Regions from separate parts of the Paenibacillus sp. J22P165 genome, predicted to be linked through region 2. Evidence: riboswitches for the same ligand, from Rfam matches in the RefSeq annotation. Region 2 holds a riboswitch; each other region holds the start of a gene.
The links. A riboswitch is a leader RNA that binds a small molecule or an ion and turns the genes downstream of it on or off. The one in region 2 is predicted to bind ZMP and ZTP.

Region 1 (5,936 bases), on a different contig from region 2:
TGAATTTGCTAGATTAACTGGTATTGAGATTCTAGCTGTTCTGCAGTCTGCGGTCGGTTCTCTATCACGCATTAAACAAGTGGTGAAGCTGCAAGGATTTGTCAATGCAGTCCCAGAATTTGAGGAGCATCACAAAGTGTTGAATGGTTGTTCGGATCTCATGTTAGATGTATTTGGAGAGAATGGTGTGCATGCAAGATCTGTTTTTGGAGCCGTTTCTTTGAGAGACAATCTGCCGATCATAGTAGATTCTATTTTTGAATTTGTAGAATAGGAGGGATGCCTATGATGAATCGATTCCTGATTGGTCAATACGGAAGTTTTGATGAGTCTAAAATGAAGAGGGATTTCCGCGAAGGTTTTTTCGGGATAGAAGCTTGCTTATTTGAGTCAGAAGAAGATACGCAAAAGCTTATACTAGCCGCGCAACGCAACCATTTTCAAGTGGGGATTCATTTTCCATTACGTCCTCATGTATCTAACATGCGAGATGCTTTATTCCTGGCAAATACGCCTGAGATGAGAGAATCCGCCTATGCTTGGGTGCAGAGTGAGCTGGAGTACCTTGCTTCCATGAACCCAACGTACATCCTTTTTCACTATCCGAAGCCTGTTGTTCTGGATGATCGGGTAGATTGGCGTACGTGGAGATTCTCTGACAAATCGGAGTATATGTCTGAAAATGAGATGACACTTACAGAATTAATCGAAAGAACAGAAGTGCTTTTTCAATGGTTGACTATGAAAAGCGAAGCGTATGGCTTCATCCCTGTTCTTGAATTTGATGCGTTGAATCGATATATCTATGATACGACTTTTCTTGAGGAGCTGTTAGGGAAGTATCCCCAAATCAAAGTTTGTCTAGATACAGCGAGACTGTATTTACAGGAAAAGGTAGACCCATACTTTGATGCTAGAAAAGTGATACATAAATTTGCCCGTTATGCCTATTCGATTCATCTAAGTACAGTGCAAATTAAGGATACAATTTCCAATTCGCGTCATCCTGTCCTACCTGAATTGGATCCACGAGACGGTTGGGCCCCTATTGAGGATTATCTCGCGATAGTTGCTGAGCAGAATGATCAAGTGAAAATCATGTTTGAGCACCGTTCTGATTTTATTAGTGAAGATCAATTGAATCAATGTTATGATTGGGTGGCGCGTTTATTGAACAATGGAAAATTAATACGCAGCAATCATTCTTATTAAGCAATCATTTTAACTACTAGGGCAGTATGAAAGTTTTGGAGGTTTTTACGAAGTGAAGAAATCAAGATGGAAGCTGTTTACGTATGTTCCTTTTTTGGCGGCGATCATCGTCATCGGTTTGATTCAAACGTTCATGTTGGCGAATGAAAATGTAAAGCCATATCCAGAACCTTTTGGCCGTGCAACGGAATTAACGCAAGTAGCAACGATCGGTGAACCTGTGCAAATGGTTGGCGATCGCAGCTTTGCGTATTTGGCAGGAAAAACGATTGAATTGGTCACGATTGATGATAAGGGGCAGCGTACTTCGGAAACACGCGGCTTACCTGCTGAGGGTTCATTTCGTTCCTATAGGCAATTAGATAAGGATCATGTGGTTTGGATTGGGGACGGAAATCAGCTATATACGAGCGAGTGGAAGAACGGCGCTTGGTCGCCGATGTTCGTAATGAATGCCAATGAAATTACGGCTGTTCAAACGGTAAAGAATTCTCAAGGGGAAAGCATCCTGTTGGCTTACAATGATACAACACTGTATGTGAGTGCTTTTCATCCGAATGAGAAGCTAACTTGGTCCCAGCTTGATATCCCCAATATCAGACATATCCAAGGACATCGGGATGCGACCGGCAGTCTTTCACTCGTCTACGCAATCAGTAAAGAAGGCAATGAATCTTTTCATTACGTTCAACTCGCATCAGAAACTTGGAAACCGCTTGTACAGCGCAAGTTAAAGGATGTCGATTATGCAACGAGTAGTTTAGATGATATAGCGCTGGCAGTCGATGGTTCATCAATGATGACGGTGTATACGACGAGTTCTCGTAAATCTGGGAAGAGTACGTTGCACTTGCTTACATTCCCTTCGAATCAACCAGATAAGTTGGTAGATGATGTTATCAACCTGCCTGTCACGACTAAGAGCGATTCGGATACGATTTTGCATCCTTCCTTCACACAATCTTCCTCTGGCGAAGTTACGCTTGTGGTATCGTCTGTTTATGAGAAAAATAGGCGCCAAACGAGTCAAGAGGTGTACAAAGTTAGTTTCAAGGATGGTAAAATGAGAGATTCTGCTCGGATTAGTCAATTCAGTGGATTCGCGTCCTATCCGAGCTTAGCGACAAGAGCAGATAGTTCATTAGCTGTTTGGCTGGATGCCGTGAATGCGGAGTCCTATCGCGTTTATTACGCAACAGATCAGATACCTTATTTGGAGCGTATGAACCATATAGGCACAGAGGATTTGCAAGAAGCAGCTGGAAACTTACCGCTTTTTTGGGGGATTGGCGTTCTCACGGCACTTATAAGCTTAAAATGGATTTTACTACCTGGCCTTTATTTAGTCATTATCAGTGTATTTTGGCAATATCATTATGATGAGCATGCCAAGCGGCATTTTGGGATATCCCTTGCGATGTATCTCATCGTCAAAGCCCTTTTTATTGGGGATTTTCGAAAATCAATGGCTCTGCAAGTCATGCCAGATAGCTTGCAATCTGTGTGGGCTGGCTTGTTGTTACTCGCTATTTTTGCTGTCATTTCTTATGGTGTAACTCGCTTATGGCGAAGAGGTTTATCTGAGCGAAATGTAGGGCTCGAGATGTTCTACTTTGTTGTGCTTGATGTATTCATGACGAATTTGTGGTATTCGTTCTTCCTGTCACCAGCATCTTTATAGTCATTTTTTTGACAAACATGTTGAACATAGGGGAATGGATTGCTATGATATACCTATCAATAAACGATGTGTAACTGGCGGAGCATGGGTAACCATGAGGGAGCACACCGATAATAGCCGTACGCCTGGGCAGAGGTAAGGGGAATTCCCCTTACCTCTTTATGTTCTTACCTTGGGAGGAATGATGAGATGAATGTGGAAACAGTAATCTTGGACGGTAATCGGGTGGCAACGAACATGAAAGAGGCGCTGATAAGTAGAATTAGTCAGTTAGCTTTGAAAGGGGTCACACCTTGCCTAGCGACGATTTTAGTTGGCGATGATCCTTCTTCAGCTACTTATGTGAAAATGAAAGGAAATGCGTGTAAACGACTGGGTATCCGTTCTATTCGAGTTGAGCTACCCGCGCATACAACGACTGAAGAATTAATCGCTGCCATTCAGAAACTGAATGCTGACCCAAGTGTGCATGGGATTTTGCTTCAACATCCTGTCCCTCATCATATTGATGAAAGGGCGGCATTTGAAGCGATTCATATGGATAAGGATGTAGATGGCGTAACGACACAAGGTTTTGCTCAAAATGCCTTCGGCATTGCTGCTTTTCCATCCTGTACACCAGCGGCTATCCTAGCCATTATGGATGATTACCAGATTCCCATAGAGGGCAAACACGCTGTGGTGATTGGCAGAAGTCCCATTCTGGGGAAGCCGGTTTCTATGATGCTATTAAATCGGAACGCAACTGTAACCATCTGTCACTCAAAGACGTCGAATGTGGGAGACATGGTTCGATTAGCGGACATTGTGGTAGCGGCTGTTGGTAAACCGAATTTTGTGCAAGGAGATTGGATTAAACCAGGAGCGGTCGTGATGGATGCGGGATATAATCCAGGCAACATTGGAGATGTTGATTATGAGGCTTGTCGCGTGAAGGCATCAGCGATTACACCTGTTCCTGCGGGAGTAGGACCCGTTACTATAGCAACCTTATTGAAACATACAGTTGATGCAGCGGAGAAGTATGTGAATTCTAGATGATAGGGGGCAGGAGCATAGGTGAAATTATTTCACGTAAGCGAAGAGAAAGACATTGCTATTTTTAACCCTAGAATTCCTACAAGAAAAGACTTGGATCCAGAAAAAGGATTAGTATGGGCGATTAATGAACAATGCCTACCTAATTTTCTGACACCTCGGAATTGTCCAAGAGTGACCTATCATTGCAATGAAACCACTTCTGATGAAGATAAAAGACACTTTATTTCCTCGCAGTCAACGACGCATGTTGTTGCTATCGAGCATAAATGGTTTGATATTATGAAACAGACAACGCTATATTTGTACGAACTTGATTCGACCGATTTTTACTCGCTAGATCCTGGAGCTGGGTACTATGTGAGTGAGAAGTCACAAATACCTATCCATAAAGTTGAAATTCGAGATTTGTTCGGAGAGCTCTTTAGAAGAAACGTGGAAGTTCGCATTTTGAATAATTTATGGGACTTGTCTGATAAAATTCAGCAAGCGAGTTTCAATTATTCCATGTGTAGAATGGGATTTGCGGAGCAGCGAGAACTCTAAATACCTTCTAGATAAAATAGCCAAAGAATTGGACAAATTCATGATCCTATTCTTTGGTTTTTTTGCTATATTAAAAGAGTAAGTAACGATAGGGAGGAATGGACATGTATAAATTTGGATGGTGCAGTGGAATTCAGGAAGCGGAAAGACTTCAACGTATTGGCTTCGATTATATGGAATGCGCTCTCGTATCATTAAATTTAGAGGATGAGGCGGACTTCAACACCAAGCTTCCTTTGTACGTGAACAGTCCATTGCCGGTGCAAGCTTTCAGTATATTTTTTCCTGGAGACTTGAAAGTGGTAGGTCCAGAAGCGGATGAAGAACGAATCCGTCGTTATGTTCATAAAGCTGCAAGCGCTTTAAATAAGATAGGAGCTCAGACAGCCGTATTGGGAAGTGGAAAAGCACGTCAAATCCCGGACGGTTGGGAGCGCAATCGCGCAGAGGAACAGCTGCTTCAATTACTCTCTGTCATCGGTGAAGAATTCCAAGATACAAGTGTTTCATTGGCTATAGAGCCTTTGAATCGCAAGGAATCTAACATAATCAACACAGTTTCTGAGGCGGTAGCTTTTGCTAAACAAGTAAATCATCCCTCCATACGGGTTTTGGCTGATTTCTACCATATGGATGAAGAACAGGATTCAATCACTACCCTTATCGAAAATAAAGAATGGCTCCAACATATTCATCTTGCCGATACAGGACGATTGTCCCCTGGGACTGGACAGTATCCCTATGATCAATTCGTTACGGCCTTGCATGCATCCGGGTATAAAGGTATGATTTCCGCTGAGTGTACGGTGCATGATCCAGAGAAGGAGTTTGCAGCAAGTTTGGCCTTTATGCGTAGTAAGTTCCTTTAACGGGTATTCCGATTTGAAGAGGAATACGGTATTTGGGGGTCGAACTATAGAATACCGAGTAGTTTGCTATGATTTCATTTTTTCGGGAATTAGAGAGATAAGGTTGTGACACATATGCTAAAAGACAAAATACTGCGAAGAGAAACAGGTATCCTTACCTATGGGATGACGCCGCCGAAAGAAACACAATCCCTAGAGAAAATGGCTGAAATTTCACAAAAGCAATGTGAGCGGCTTCAGAAGCTTCAAATAGATGGCTTAATTCTTTACGATGTGCAGGAGGAAAGTGATCGGATTGATCAAGATCGTCCTTTCCCGTATTTGCAAACCGTTGATCCGACGACTTACAGCAAGGAGTATTTGTCCAAGCTAAAGGTTCCCAAGATTATTTATCGCTGTGTTGGTAAATATACGGAGGAACAATTGTCAGATTGGATCAGGGCTGATCATGATGAAGAGCGGTTTTCCGTGTTTGTTGGCGCCTCTTCTAGTAATCAAGAGGTTCATATGGGGCTTCCGGAAGCCTATGCGTTAAGTCAGAAGCTGAACAATAATCTTACATTAGGTGCCGTTGTCATTCCGGAAAGACA
Region 2 (5,936 bases):
CATCATAGTCGATGCGGAAATCTTTTTCGCTTACGCCGTAAGCTACGAAGTTGTAAAGAATACCGGAAGCATTAACAGGACTACCATGTGTTAAGTGACCACCGTGCGCAAGGTTCATACCAAGAACCGTGTCGCCAGGGTTTAGAGCAGCTAGGTAAACAGCCATGTTCGCTTGTGCACCGGAATGCGGTTGAACGTTGGCGTGCTCAGCACCGAAAAGCTCTTTCGCGCGATCACGAGCGATGTCTTCCACGATGTCTACGTACTCACAGCCACCATAGTATCTTTTGCCTGGGTAGCCTTCTGCATATTTGTTCGTAAGTACTGTACCCATAGCTTCAAGAACGGCTTCGCTCACGATGTTCTCGGAAGCAATTAGCTCAATTTTGTCGCGTTGACGGCCTAGCTCAAGGTTCATCGCTTCTACGATTTTCGGATCTTGTTTGCTCAAAAAGTTTGTCATATGGAATTCCTCCTAAGGATAGTCGTTAAAATACAATTAGCAATCTGCATCAGGTGCAGCTTGTTGATAGAGTTGCTCCGCTAGATCGGCGGAGTAGATAGCTCTCGTGCCGCCGATCAGCTTAGGCCTTGCGAAGGCCATCGTAACGTACGCTTGGCCGATATGGCGAACAGGTGGCCTGACAGGCACAGCCACTTTACGCAGGTGCATCCCGATCAGCGTACTGCCAATATCGATAGCCGCGTGAGCCGCAATCGACTCCACCACGACGGCCTTTGTGAAGTGCCGATACGCATAAGAGGCCATCGAGCCTCCTGCCTTCGGCACGGGAATGACAGAGACCGGCTCCAGCTGTGGCGCTAGCGTCAAAAGCTCTTCTTCCACAACCAGCGCACGATTCAAATGCTCACAGCACTGATAGGCCGCAAACAGTCCGAACTCGCTGCAAATGCGCTTCACCGTCTCAAAAATCGGCTTAGCCGCATCCAGCGTACCCGATGTACCAATTCGATGCCCGAGAATTTCACTCGTGCTCGTACCGATCACAAGAATGTTGCCGGGTCGCAAGCCGCCGACCGTAACCAGCTCCCGCAGGTTCGCTTCCAAAGCTTCCGCTGCTGCTATAGGGTCAAATACAGAATCACTCATTATTCATCCTCATTTCTAGGGATGTACCGTGAAACGATCCTCAATGCTCTGCACTTTATTGATGCGGTTCTTATGGCGGACGCCCTCTGAAAACTCGGTTTCCAACCAGATTTTGACGATTTCTTCCGCTACACCAGGTCCAACTACTCGCTCACCCATTGCAAGCACGTTCGTATCATTATGTTCACGTGTCGCTTTCGCAGAGAAAAGATCGTGCACAAGTGCACAGCGAATTCCCGGAACCTTATTGGCAGCAATGGACATCCCAATGCCTGTTCCACAAAGCAGAATCCCTTTGTCTGCTTCTCCTGAAACGACTTTTTCGCAAACTTGAAGTGCATAATCTGGATAATCAACGGAGTCGCCGCAGCTGCATCCGAAATCAATCACTTGATGACCTAATGATTCAATAAAAGGAATGATAACATCTTTCAAACGATAGCCTGCATGATCTGCACCTAAAGCAATTTTCATGAATAAAACGCTCCTTTTTGACTGTTCGAATTCGACCATCCTATTATATCCCAAAGCTCACCAAAAACGAAAAAAAGAGCGCACACGCTAAAAAACGCGCGTTGCTCTTTTGCCCAGGCGACCGGCCGTATAGCTCAATGCTCCATTGTGGTTACTCCCACTCGTCGCCAGTTACATTGAGTCTTGCTTGTTACCTGTATTTTATCGCATTCCTCGCGATGTGTAAAGTTCTATTAGCCTACATGAAGACATAAGGTGCAATCTGGAAAAACGATTTTGGTTAACGCAGCTTTTTTACCAATTTATCTAAGCTCCGACTAATTTCTTCAGCGGTGTTTCGGTAATCAGCCAATGATCCGCCATAAGGATCGGAAATATCGTAATCGGGAATCGTATTTTCCAACGTATACATACGACTTCTTTCTTCGACAGATACCGTTTGGGACAACGCCTGTTTAAGTTGAAGCTCCGCTGCGAGCTGCTCTCTCTCTTCAATTGCCTTCAGAATTCGATCATCGTCCTCTACATACTCATTGAGCGTATAAGTCTTCTCGATCGCATGAGGGAAGCGCCCAATCACGGTACGTTTATGCCCCGTTGTCATCGTCAAGACCAGGTCAGCCCAATCGACATCTGCAGCACTTATTGCTAGCGAACTAATCGATTCTTTGAAACCCGCTTCATGGAGAAGCGATTGGCTATTCCTAGAGATCGGACCACCCGTCATCGCGGATACACCTGCCGAACGAACCTCCGCCGCAAGCCCCTCTTGACGCACCCTCATACGCAGCAAACCTTCAGCTAACGGACTGCGGCACGTATTTCCTGTACAGACAAATAGAATTCGCAACATGAAATCCTCCCGAAATAAACGACTACACCCTCCTCTTAAGAGAGGTGCGTTTATATAGAAATTTAAGAACGGCTGCACCGTCCATGATTACTCGTATTGTATCATAGTAAAAACTTGATCCCAAACCCTAATAAGATAAGTCCGCCGAATGCCTCGCCGTATTCGCCTACCCAACCGCTAACACGTCTACCTAATAGCAAGCCCGCTATCGAAAGCAACCCGCCAAATAAACCAAAGACGAGCACAGTGAGCACGATATCGGTAGCAAACATGCCAAGCGATACACCCACCGAGAATGAATCTATACTTACACTGAGAGCAAATATAATAAGCCCCCATAGTGTCCGATGATCAAAGGCCGTCGCTTCTTCCCCGCGTACCGAGCTGTATACCATATGGGCTCCAAGCAAAATAAGCAAACATCCCCCCGCGGCAGTCGCTACGTTACCCAATAGGAGCGAAACATATTGCCCCATAAACATCCCCGTCAGCGGCATGATTACATGGAAAAGACCGATGATAATGCTTATTTTCAAAATATCCCACAGACGAATGCCCTTCATTCCTATGCCAATTCCTAACGAAAAAGCATCTAGGCCCAAAGCAATCGCCATTATTCCAATTGTCATGAGTTGCCCAACTTGTACCCCAGATGCGAGCATAGCACGATCCCCCTTGTCCACGATTCTTTCTCAAGATATGCGGACAAACTGGGAATCATGCTAATCACAATAAACGGCTACACCGTCCTACTTGGACGGTAGCGTTTATCTGGAATATAAGGCAATTTAGTGCGTGAAACACAAAAATCTTATATTTTAGAGACGGATCCGTTCATGCCCCGCTGCTTTGAGCAGTCGATTCATAATCGCGCTGCCAATGCCTGAATCAGGGACACCTTCTGCAACAATATAACTAATACCTTGGTGATCAAAAGTCCGCAGAGCGCCATATAGCTCCCGAGCAATCGAATCTGGTTCGGATAGAGAGCCGCATGCGAGAATGAGATCTGCACGGTATTCGCCTGCTCTCTCCTCAAAGGTAAGAATACCCGTCGACTCTCCTCGTGCCTTGGCAGCATCAATATCCTGCTGAATCCATGCTGAGACTTCCTGCACATTGTCCCCTTGCACGATGTGCATAAAGCCCTTCGGCGCATAATGCGTGTACTTCATACCTGGCGCACGCGGGGTATCCGAAGCCTCTACTTCTGTCGGTTCAGACACATGAATAGGCAGCTCTGGCAACACGACATGCAGCTGCTCTGCTGTCACACCACCTGGTCTCAGGATGTATAACTCCCCGTCAACCAGCTGAATCACCGTGGACTCTACGCCAACACCAGTTGCACCGCCATCCACAATGCCGCCAATCTTCCCGTCCAAATCATCACGCACATGCGAGGCTAGGGTTGGGCTCGGTCTACCTGAGCTGTTCGCACTTGGCGCCGCTATCGGCAGCCCTGTTTCTCGCAGCAGCTGTAAGGCAACCGGATGATCAGGTATACGAATGCCTACCGTTTGCAGACCTGCCGTCACTAACGGCGAAAGGCTACCTGCAAGAACAGGTAGCACAATGGTTAAGGGGCCTGGCCAAAAGGCTTGCATAAGAGCTAGATGATCCGTTGTTAGACTATCCGACTGAATAAGACTTGGGAGCTGGTTCACATCAGCAATATGTACAATCAGAGGGTTATCAGACGGCCTCCCTTTTGCAGCGAAAATCTGGAGAACGGCGGCGGTATTCGTCGCATCCGCTCCAAGTCCGTACACCGTTTCGGTCGGAAAAGCGACCGTATCACCTTGCTGCAGAAGTTTCGCTGCTTCTGCTATATCCTGCGCTGTTGCGCCAATCGCTCCTTGATTCACGTTCCAGTAGATTGTCACAAACTCTCATCCTTACTTGTATAGATTAGCTGAACCACGAAAAGATCGCCTTAAACATTTCCCAAATAAAGAACTTTACTTTCGGTTGAGCCGGCTCTTCGGTCGTGGTCGTGGTAACTGAAGCTGCTACGACCTCACCTTTTGTGTCTTTCTTTGCTACCTTCTCTGTCGAAGTAGCTTTATCTTTGCTAGCGACAGTTTTCGCTTTATCTTCTTTAACCGGCTGCTTTTCCTTGCCATTCTCATCGGTCGTTTTGGCCACGACAACAGCTGCTGAAGCAACCGCTTCACCCGATACGGAATCTACAAAGCATAACGGTGGAAATAACACGCACCACCAATTTTGGCCTTCACCCGAACCAATCACAACACGCAATGCTTCATAATCCCCAGCTGGGTAGACGTCATTTCCGTACATTTTGGTTGGAAAAGGAACAACACCTAGCTCTACTGTATGCGGATAATTATAGCCACGGGATGCAATCATCTCGCCAACAAGTTGATCGAATTCAGGCAAATGCGCGTTCACAACCGCTCTTGCCTCGTCTAAGGAATGGGGTCCAACAACCCACTCTGCCATACGAGCAATAATCGCATCGCGAATCTCGCGTTTCAAAGCTTGGTCCTGCGCAGAATCCGAATTTGCTAGAATACGCAAACGAATCGATTCTTCTGGTATCGTAGGCGAAATAACCGCCGCATTCGTACGATTGGATTCCCAACACATAATCATAAGTATAAGTGCAAAAACAATGAATAATAAACTCTTAACTGAGTGGCGCTCCGTTCTCTTAACCATGGAGAGTAGCCCCTTTCCCGTCATCTACTAGCCAGTATGGACAATAGTGGGTGGGGCTAAACCTATGAATCTATTATTTTTGGCAAAATGATAGAGTTGGTAGAGGGCTCATATTTGCAGGCTTTCAGGCTCGCCTGGATCAAGCCTACAGCTGGCGTGGCTCACGAATCGCCAACACGTGGCGATTGATCCCCTGGAGATCCTGCACGAAACGGATCTCCGTCCAGTCTGCGGCGGCACCCAGCAACGTCGCAACTGCCTCCGCCTGCCCAATGCCCACCTCGAACCCGACCACAGTCGGGATTCGTGGCAGCCGGTGCAGCTGCGAAACCATCCGGCGGTACAGGTCGAGTCCCTCGACACCGCCGAACAAAGCTGTGTGCGGCTCGAATAGCCGCACCTCGGGCATCAGCGCCGGCAGGTCGCCATCAGGGATATACGGTGGGTTAGACACCAGTATATCCGGCGCGAGCCCGCGCTCGATATAAGGCTCGAGGAGGTCGCCCTCGAGCCACTCAATCCGCGCTGCCACTTCGTGGCGCTGCGCGTTCTTGCGGGCCATCTCCAGCGCTGCCGCGGAGATGTCACTGGCAGCCACGCGCCACGTTGGGCGCGCGTGCGCGATCGTCACCGGGATGATGCCACTCCCGGTGCCCACATCCGCAAGGAGCGGAGCGCCTTGCGGGAACAGACGCGAGCCCTCGTGGAGCAACGCCTCCACGAGCAGTTCGGTCTCCGGCCGCGGGATCAACACAGCCGGCCCGACTTCAAACGGAAGGCCGAAGAAATCCTGCTCACCGATGATGTACTGCA
Region 3 (5,936 bases), on a different contig from region 2:
TCGCTTTCATAATTTCAAGAACAGCAATGATGCAGTCATATGATTTCTTTGAAATTTCTAGTGCCTGATCTTTCGACATTTGTAACCCACGTTCGAATTCAATGCTCCTGTATGCGTTCAATGGAGCACCGAAGTATGCGGCATCAAACCAATATCGCGCCGCCCCAGATATGTGTGCAATCAAATTACTTATACTGTTACTCTCTGGTGTCGGTGACCAGGAAATATCCTCTTCAGATAACTGCTCGATCACTATGCGAGTCCATTTCTGGTCTGCTTTGTATTTCCTCAAGAGATGATCAATTACGATATTTGAACTATCCAAAAATACTTCACACTCCCATATTTTCTTTGAACAAATTTTCATCAGTTAGTTAAATGCCTAAGAAGCAACTCCACTTTCATTTTTTCGATTAGCTCTCGAGGTTAAGAAGAAAATGCCGTGTGCCTTGATAGGCATCTTTCCATCCCATCTTCGCATAGAAACGTAGTGCGTCGAGTCCCTTGAAATAATAAGCGCCAATTAGCCGAGCTTTGAAGTTTGGTATCGTGATACCACATTTGGCTTGGAAATCTTGGTATGCCTGAATGACACCGCTCCTCGGCATATGCCGATCGAGAATCGCAAGGTCCACGAGGGAGTCGCCGTATATACAGTTGCCGTCAATGATGCCGGTAATACACTCACCATCCGACAAGATATTCCACTGATGAAAGTCCCCGTGGATAAAACCTCTGTGCGGTTCGTTATACGAGATGTAGCTCAGCAAGCGGTTATAGATTTCTTCATAAACGTCTCGCTCTAAGAAAGAAGTTCGATAAAGGTCGTGCCAGTTCTCCCAGAATGTCCCCGACTGATCCTCCGCGTTGCAGGCAATGACGAAGTCTTTCCAGGATGCGTAAGTTCCATTGCCATCAGGTCCGATCCACCCATATCCGTTCGTAGATCCGACGTCCACGGCAGCCAGTTTGGTCAAGATGCTGATAAGCTCAGGTAAGTGAGCGGCCTGTTGCTCATCTGTGTAATCAGCTAGATTGCGTCCGCTAATCCGTTCAGTGATGATATATGTCAACGACCCGGTTTTCCCTAGCGCTATGCATCTCGGAAAAGTAATGCCTTGACCCGTCAGCAAGTCAGAGACAAAGCTTTCTGTCTGATATGCGCCTTCCAAATCACTGAATTTTACGACGTAACTATTGGATTCATGAACAAAGGAAAACACGCTGCTCAAGTTTCCCCCGGTCAATGTCGTTATTTCGGCCGCACCAGGTCCAAAATGCTTTCGCAACACTGCCTCAATTTCACTCACGGCCAAATTTGGTTTTTCATACGCGGTCATAGTCTCAGCCCCTTTTCACAGTAGTAATATATTGTCCCTCTTCAAATTTTCTGCCCAATTGCTTAACGAGACAGCCAGCATAGCAGCCTCAACTTATAGTTCCCCTTAGATTAATCGTATTTCTCCATAATCCTCCAGAACAATGAACGAATCCACAATCTGTATAAAGCTAAGAAGTACTGCATCATTTGTAGCATTCCTGCTCGTTTTTACATTCGCGAAAAGTCCAAATCAATATATGGTGTATTATTCAGTAAGTTGAAATAGTAGAAGCGCCGAGCTTGTTCATCCCATTCACTCCAATCAGGAGCATTAAAATCTCTGCTTCTATATAAAGCGGATAAAACTCTAGCTTGTCTTAAATCGATAAATAAAGGTATTTTCTTTAACCATACTTGACTTACCGTATTTTCTTTACAATAACCGTTTAAAAAGTTAGAAAAAAAACGTTTTGTAATCTCCTTTCTTACCTCTCCATCCACAACCCACGGAATAGGGATTTCATAAAATAATGGTGTAGCAATATCAGACACAAACCAGCTATATTCCGCCTCGTCAAAATCGATAATATTTGCCTTATCTCCATCATTTAAATAATTACCACAGCTTACATCCCCATGAATAAGCCCGTATGTATTTTTATCCTTAGAAAGAGCGCTAACTTCTCCAATTAATCGGTCAAAACTGTTGTATAATTCTGACGGACAATCGTTTTTAAATGAAGCTAATAAAGCATTGTCATGCCATTCATAGCGTAATGGTTTGTGGGGATAGTGAAGTGAGACTTTATGTATTCTCCCCACCAATTGACCTATATTCTCATAAAACGTATTGCTCTCCCGAGCGATATTTGCGTTTCTACCAGGGGCTTTCTCAAAGGCTGTCACAACAAAAGCATCATCAATTGTATGAAGAAGATCACCCGTTAAAGACTGTATCGGACTAGCTACTTTTACACCAGACTGTGCCAGATACATGATAAACTCTAATTCCGCTTTCGTTAATTCTTTATTCCGATGTGTAATATGAGCAATCCTGAGTATAACTTCACGATCTCCAACCAATCCAGAATAAACGAAGTTTTGAAAACCATTTAATTCGATTAGTGAGTCTTCGCGTATACCATAACGTTCTGCGGCTTGTCTCAATATATCTTGATTGAATAGATGTTTAATATTCTTATCCATCGTTTTCTTCGATCACACTCCAAAGGTAATTAATCTAATTCTAATCCAAATCAATCGATTTTGGTCAATAATAAACGTCTTTAATTGAAAATTCATACCCGTTAGATGTGAAAACGGTAGCAGCTCATTGGCTGGCTACCGTTTCTGGTTGTTGTTCATCTGTGTTTCAGTTAAGCTCGGAAAATCAGAAAACTCCAACTTGATATTCATCCTCGTAAGCAAGAACACCTGGAAGTTCTCTGGAAACAGATTTTATTATTTCTATTCGATGTTTCTCAGCAATTCTAAAGAAAGGTTCCAGATGAACTAGCATGGTTTCTGTGTTACCATCATCTTTAAACCAAGTTACAGCGTTAATTGAATTATTATCTTCATAATACGGTGGGTTGGGTAAATTTTTTTCAAACCATTCTTTGGTGTCGAGATAAAGCTTGCTCTCACTTTCAGAAAGCCTTCCATCACGATATAGGTGATATATGACTACAAAAATACCAAAAGGTTTTTTAGTCTTAGGACTATTATAATTACCATGAAATCTAATATACATTGTTACTTAACACCACCCGTCTGAGTATTCGATAGCTCCCTATTGCAATCGAGAAAATCATTTACTTATAATTTCATCAGTGAATTCTTAATTCCTTTAACGCGCTGACGTTGTTAACAGTATTCATCACTCGTGTGTGGCATGAAGATAGTAGACAATTGCCCCGCCTGATAGTAAGGGTAATCCATCATCTTTTGGACCTTTTTTACTACTTCCATATTCGTAAGTGATTCAACAAGGTACAACCCCAGATCAATTGAAGCAGAAACGCCTCCCCCAGTAAAAATATTTCCATCGCGTACAACCCTTGCCTTAACAACCGCTGTGCAATAAGGAATCAACAAATCGTAAGCTGAAGGGTTCGTTGTCGCCATTTTATCAGTTAAGAAACCTGCAGCACCTAACAGCAAAGCACCTGTGCAAACAGATACTTTGTATTCCACATCTCGAGCAGTCTGTATCCAAGATACAAACTCTGTATCGTATCTTAATTCTCTCGTAGACATCCCGCCGGGTATAAATATCAAATCATACTTAGACAGATCTGGGCTGATATGCTTTATTTGTATTGTCATTCCACGGTCGTCTGTAATTTCCTCACGTGCTGCACAGAGATCCCAAGACACATTTTCTTTAGCATTTAGAATTTTTAGCCAAGATACCGCTTCATAAAAACCAACAAAATCCAATGTTGTCATCTTGTCAAAAAGAATATAAGCTATTTTCACTCCATAACACCGTCCTTTTCATATAAAAGCACAAAAAAAGCATCTGATCTTAGACCAAATACTTTGCCCAGGCGAACGGCGTATGACATATATGCTTCCTCGTGGTACTCCACGTTTCGCCAGTCGCACATACCAAATATTTACTTTATTATAATCTAGAAAATCTAACTTTATCAAGCCTTAAGGCCATCCTTTACAGGACGGCCCTTTCTTTGTAGATAACATGAATTTTCTGAACAAAAGTTCTTCGTATAAATCTACGATGACTTCTTACGAATAGGGTATAGCATTTCAAAGTTAAATGTTTCAATTTCTGAATAAGGAACTGTGAGAGCGTTCAACGGTTCAAGCGGAACTGTCTCCATCCCAAATACGCCTTGACGCCGATCTATTTCATAATCAGGAGACTGTTCAAGCCATGCAAATAACGCATCATATACTCGCCACATATGGGCCTCATTCCCGCATACTTTTGCACTCACACAAAGCCCACCGCTAATCTCCAAAGTCTCGATGCCATCCGGTACATCCCCAAACTCACGAACCGCCAATCCTACCCAAAGCGTATCAACTTTGTTGCTCCATTGCTCCTGCGGAATGAACACATACGCTGAAGGCACGTCCGTAAGTCGCGTATCGTCAAGTGGGACCTGAGCGGTAAGCTTGCTCCATGCCACCCTAGTCCCGTTCTTGTCTGATGTCATTCCCGTCCTTACAGCCAATGTCTTGAAAGGCGCCACTTCAACCAAGTCAATCGCTATTGTTTCCTGCAAAGCATACACTCCCCAATCTCACTTGATTCATGAATTACTACACTACTCATAGGAGATCATCTCTATTTGATATGTTTCCCTATCATAATACAGAACATTTGTTTCATTGTAAATATATTCCTTTTTCATTCACCCTCCGGAAACGGGGATGGGATTAAGGTTATTTGGTTGGAGAGTTGAGTAACACTTGAATGATCCATTGTTGATTCAAAAAACCTCCTACAAAAAAGTAAAAGCCTGATTCCTCAGGCAGTTTCATTGAAATTTATGTAGAAACATTTGTGCCTTTGAACTATTTGCTCAATATCAAATTTCATTATATACGCTATTTTCTCAGGTTATATTCAAGATAATATCCTTTAATTCAATCAGCGATTTGATTCGATAGCTGGCCTGAGAGAAGTCATGTGTTTTTGTGAAGTCGTTATGGACAATAACACAGTCGATACCAGCCGCCACGGCTGAGTTCAACCCTCTGTTTGAATCCTCTACAACGAGGGTCTCTTCTTTGGTAGCTCCGAAGCGCTTTTGGCCGGTCAAGTATGGTTCCGGGTGCGGCTTGGTGTGCTCGTAATCTTCGCGAACAAGGATGAATTCCATGAATTGAATAATCTGGCGATTTTCATGAATAAGTTGAAAATCTGCGCGCTTTGCAGTCGTCACGATGGCCATACGGACATACTTTGAAAGTTCGGCTAGAGTTTCAACTACGCCTTCAATCTCTATGGCTTCTGTTCTTAGATACTCCTGATAATAGACGTTGCGGACCTCACGCCGCTTGCTGAGGGTCTTTTCATCAATACCTGCCGCCCTAGCTTGGGCCCAAGTGCCCAATGATTGGGTCATGTCGCGGAGGTATTGATCTTTATCCAAGGTAAATCCAATGTCAGCCAGAGCACGTTCTCCCGCTTTGTAATACCAGAATTCAGTATCAACCAAAACACCATCATGATCGAAGAGTATGTACTTTTTCATTGTTTCGTTCTCCTTTGTCAGCTATGGAGTCATTACGTTTCAAAACGCAACCGCTTACAATAATTTAATTATGGGGAAATGGATAATATTTTAAGAATATTAAAAACAATTGCCTAGAAGCGCTGTACCTGAGTTGTTCGCCAACTGTGCAAGGGTAAGAACGTTTAGCTGAATGGACTATCGTTTTTATTCAAATATTCCAAAACAATGTTCACTCTTTCTATTACTGTATAATCTCCTTCTATTCTCAGTATTGGACAAGTTAAATCGGACATCCATTGTTCGTGTAAAGCCTTACTTCTGACTTCTAATCCAGCTTCATCATATAAGGATGCCCATTCTAAAAAAGCTTGTGATTGTTCGTACTTACTTCCACCAGGTAATAT

Region 1: it holds a riboswitch for ZMP and ZTP, as region 2 does, so the genes downstream of both, AC58QM_RS22390 (bifunctional 5,10-methylenetetrahydrofolate dehydrogenase/5,10-methenyltetrahydrofolate cyclohydrolase) here and rpiB (ribose 5-phosphate isomerase B) in region 2, are expected to answer to the same signal.
Region 3: it holds a riboswitch for ZMP and ZTP, as region 2 does, so the genes downstream of both, AC58QM_RS17735 (DJ-1/PfpI family protein) here and rpiB (ribose 5-phosphate isomerase B) in region 2, are expected to answer to the same signal.

Annotation. Positions count from the first base shown of each region.
Region 1 is NZ_JCAUAP010000008.1:511,312-517,247, reverse strand. Features, by position in the region: gene AC58QM_RS22405 (RidA family protein) at 1-274, shown strand, start outside; gene AC58QM_RS22400 (apurinic/apyrimidinic endonuclease family protein) at 286-1,212, shown strand; gene AC58QM_RS22395 (hypothetical protein) at 1,265-2,893, shown strand; ZMP/ZTP riboswitch at 2,954-3,031, shown strand; gene AC58QM_RS22390 (bifunctional 5,10-methylenetetrahydrofolate dehydrogenase/5,10-methenyltetrahydrofolate cyclohydrolase) at 3,083-3,934, shown strand; gene AC58QM_RS22385 (DUF6886 family protein) at 3,953-4,477, shown strand; gene AC58QM_RS22380 (sugar phosphate isomerase/epimerase family protein) at 4,582-5,346, shown strand; gene AC58QM_RS22375 (methylenetetrahydrofolate reductase) at 5,461-5,936, shown strand, end outside.
Region 2 is NZ_JCAUAP010000023.1:39,740-45,675, forward strand. Features, by position in the region: gene glyA (serine hydroxymethyltransferase) at 1-463, opposite strand, end outside; gene AC58QM_RS33720 (TIGR01440 family protein) at 500-1,111, opposite strand; gene rpiB (ribose 5-phosphate isomerase B) at 1,127-1,585, opposite strand; ZMP/ZTP riboswitch at 1,690-1,770, opposite strand; gene AC58QM_RS33730 (low molecular weight protein arginine phosphatase) at 1,866-2,438, opposite strand; gene AC58QM_RS33735 (manganese efflux pump MntP) at 2,540-3,100, opposite strand; gene AC58QM_RS33740 (L-threonylcarbamoyladenylate synthase) at 3,257-4,324, opposite strand; gene spoIIR (stage II sporulation protein R) at 4,350-5,123, opposite strand; gene prmC (peptide chain release factor N(5)-glutamine methyltransferase) at 5,269-5,936, opposite strand, start outside.
Region 3 is NZ_JCAUAP010000007.1:78,592-84,527, forward strand. Features, by position in the region: gene AC58QM_RS17715 (DinB family protein) at 1-325, opposite strand, end outside; gene AC58QM_RS17720 (phosphotransferase family protein) at 414-1,340, opposite strand; gene AC58QM_RS17725 (phosphotransferase enzyme family protein) at 1,550-2,527, opposite strand; gene AC58QM_RS17730 (hypothetical protein) at 2,712-3,074, opposite strand; gene AC58QM_RS17735 (DJ-1/PfpI family protein) at 3,188-3,802, opposite strand; ZMP/ZTP riboswitch at 3,861-3,939, opposite strand; gene AC58QM_RS17740 (GyrI-like domain-containing protein) at 4,060-4,575, opposite strand; gene AC58QM_RS17745 (HAD family hydrolase) at 4,909-5,550, opposite strand; gene AC58QM_RS17750 (ATP-binding protein) at 5,715-5,936, opposite strand, start outside.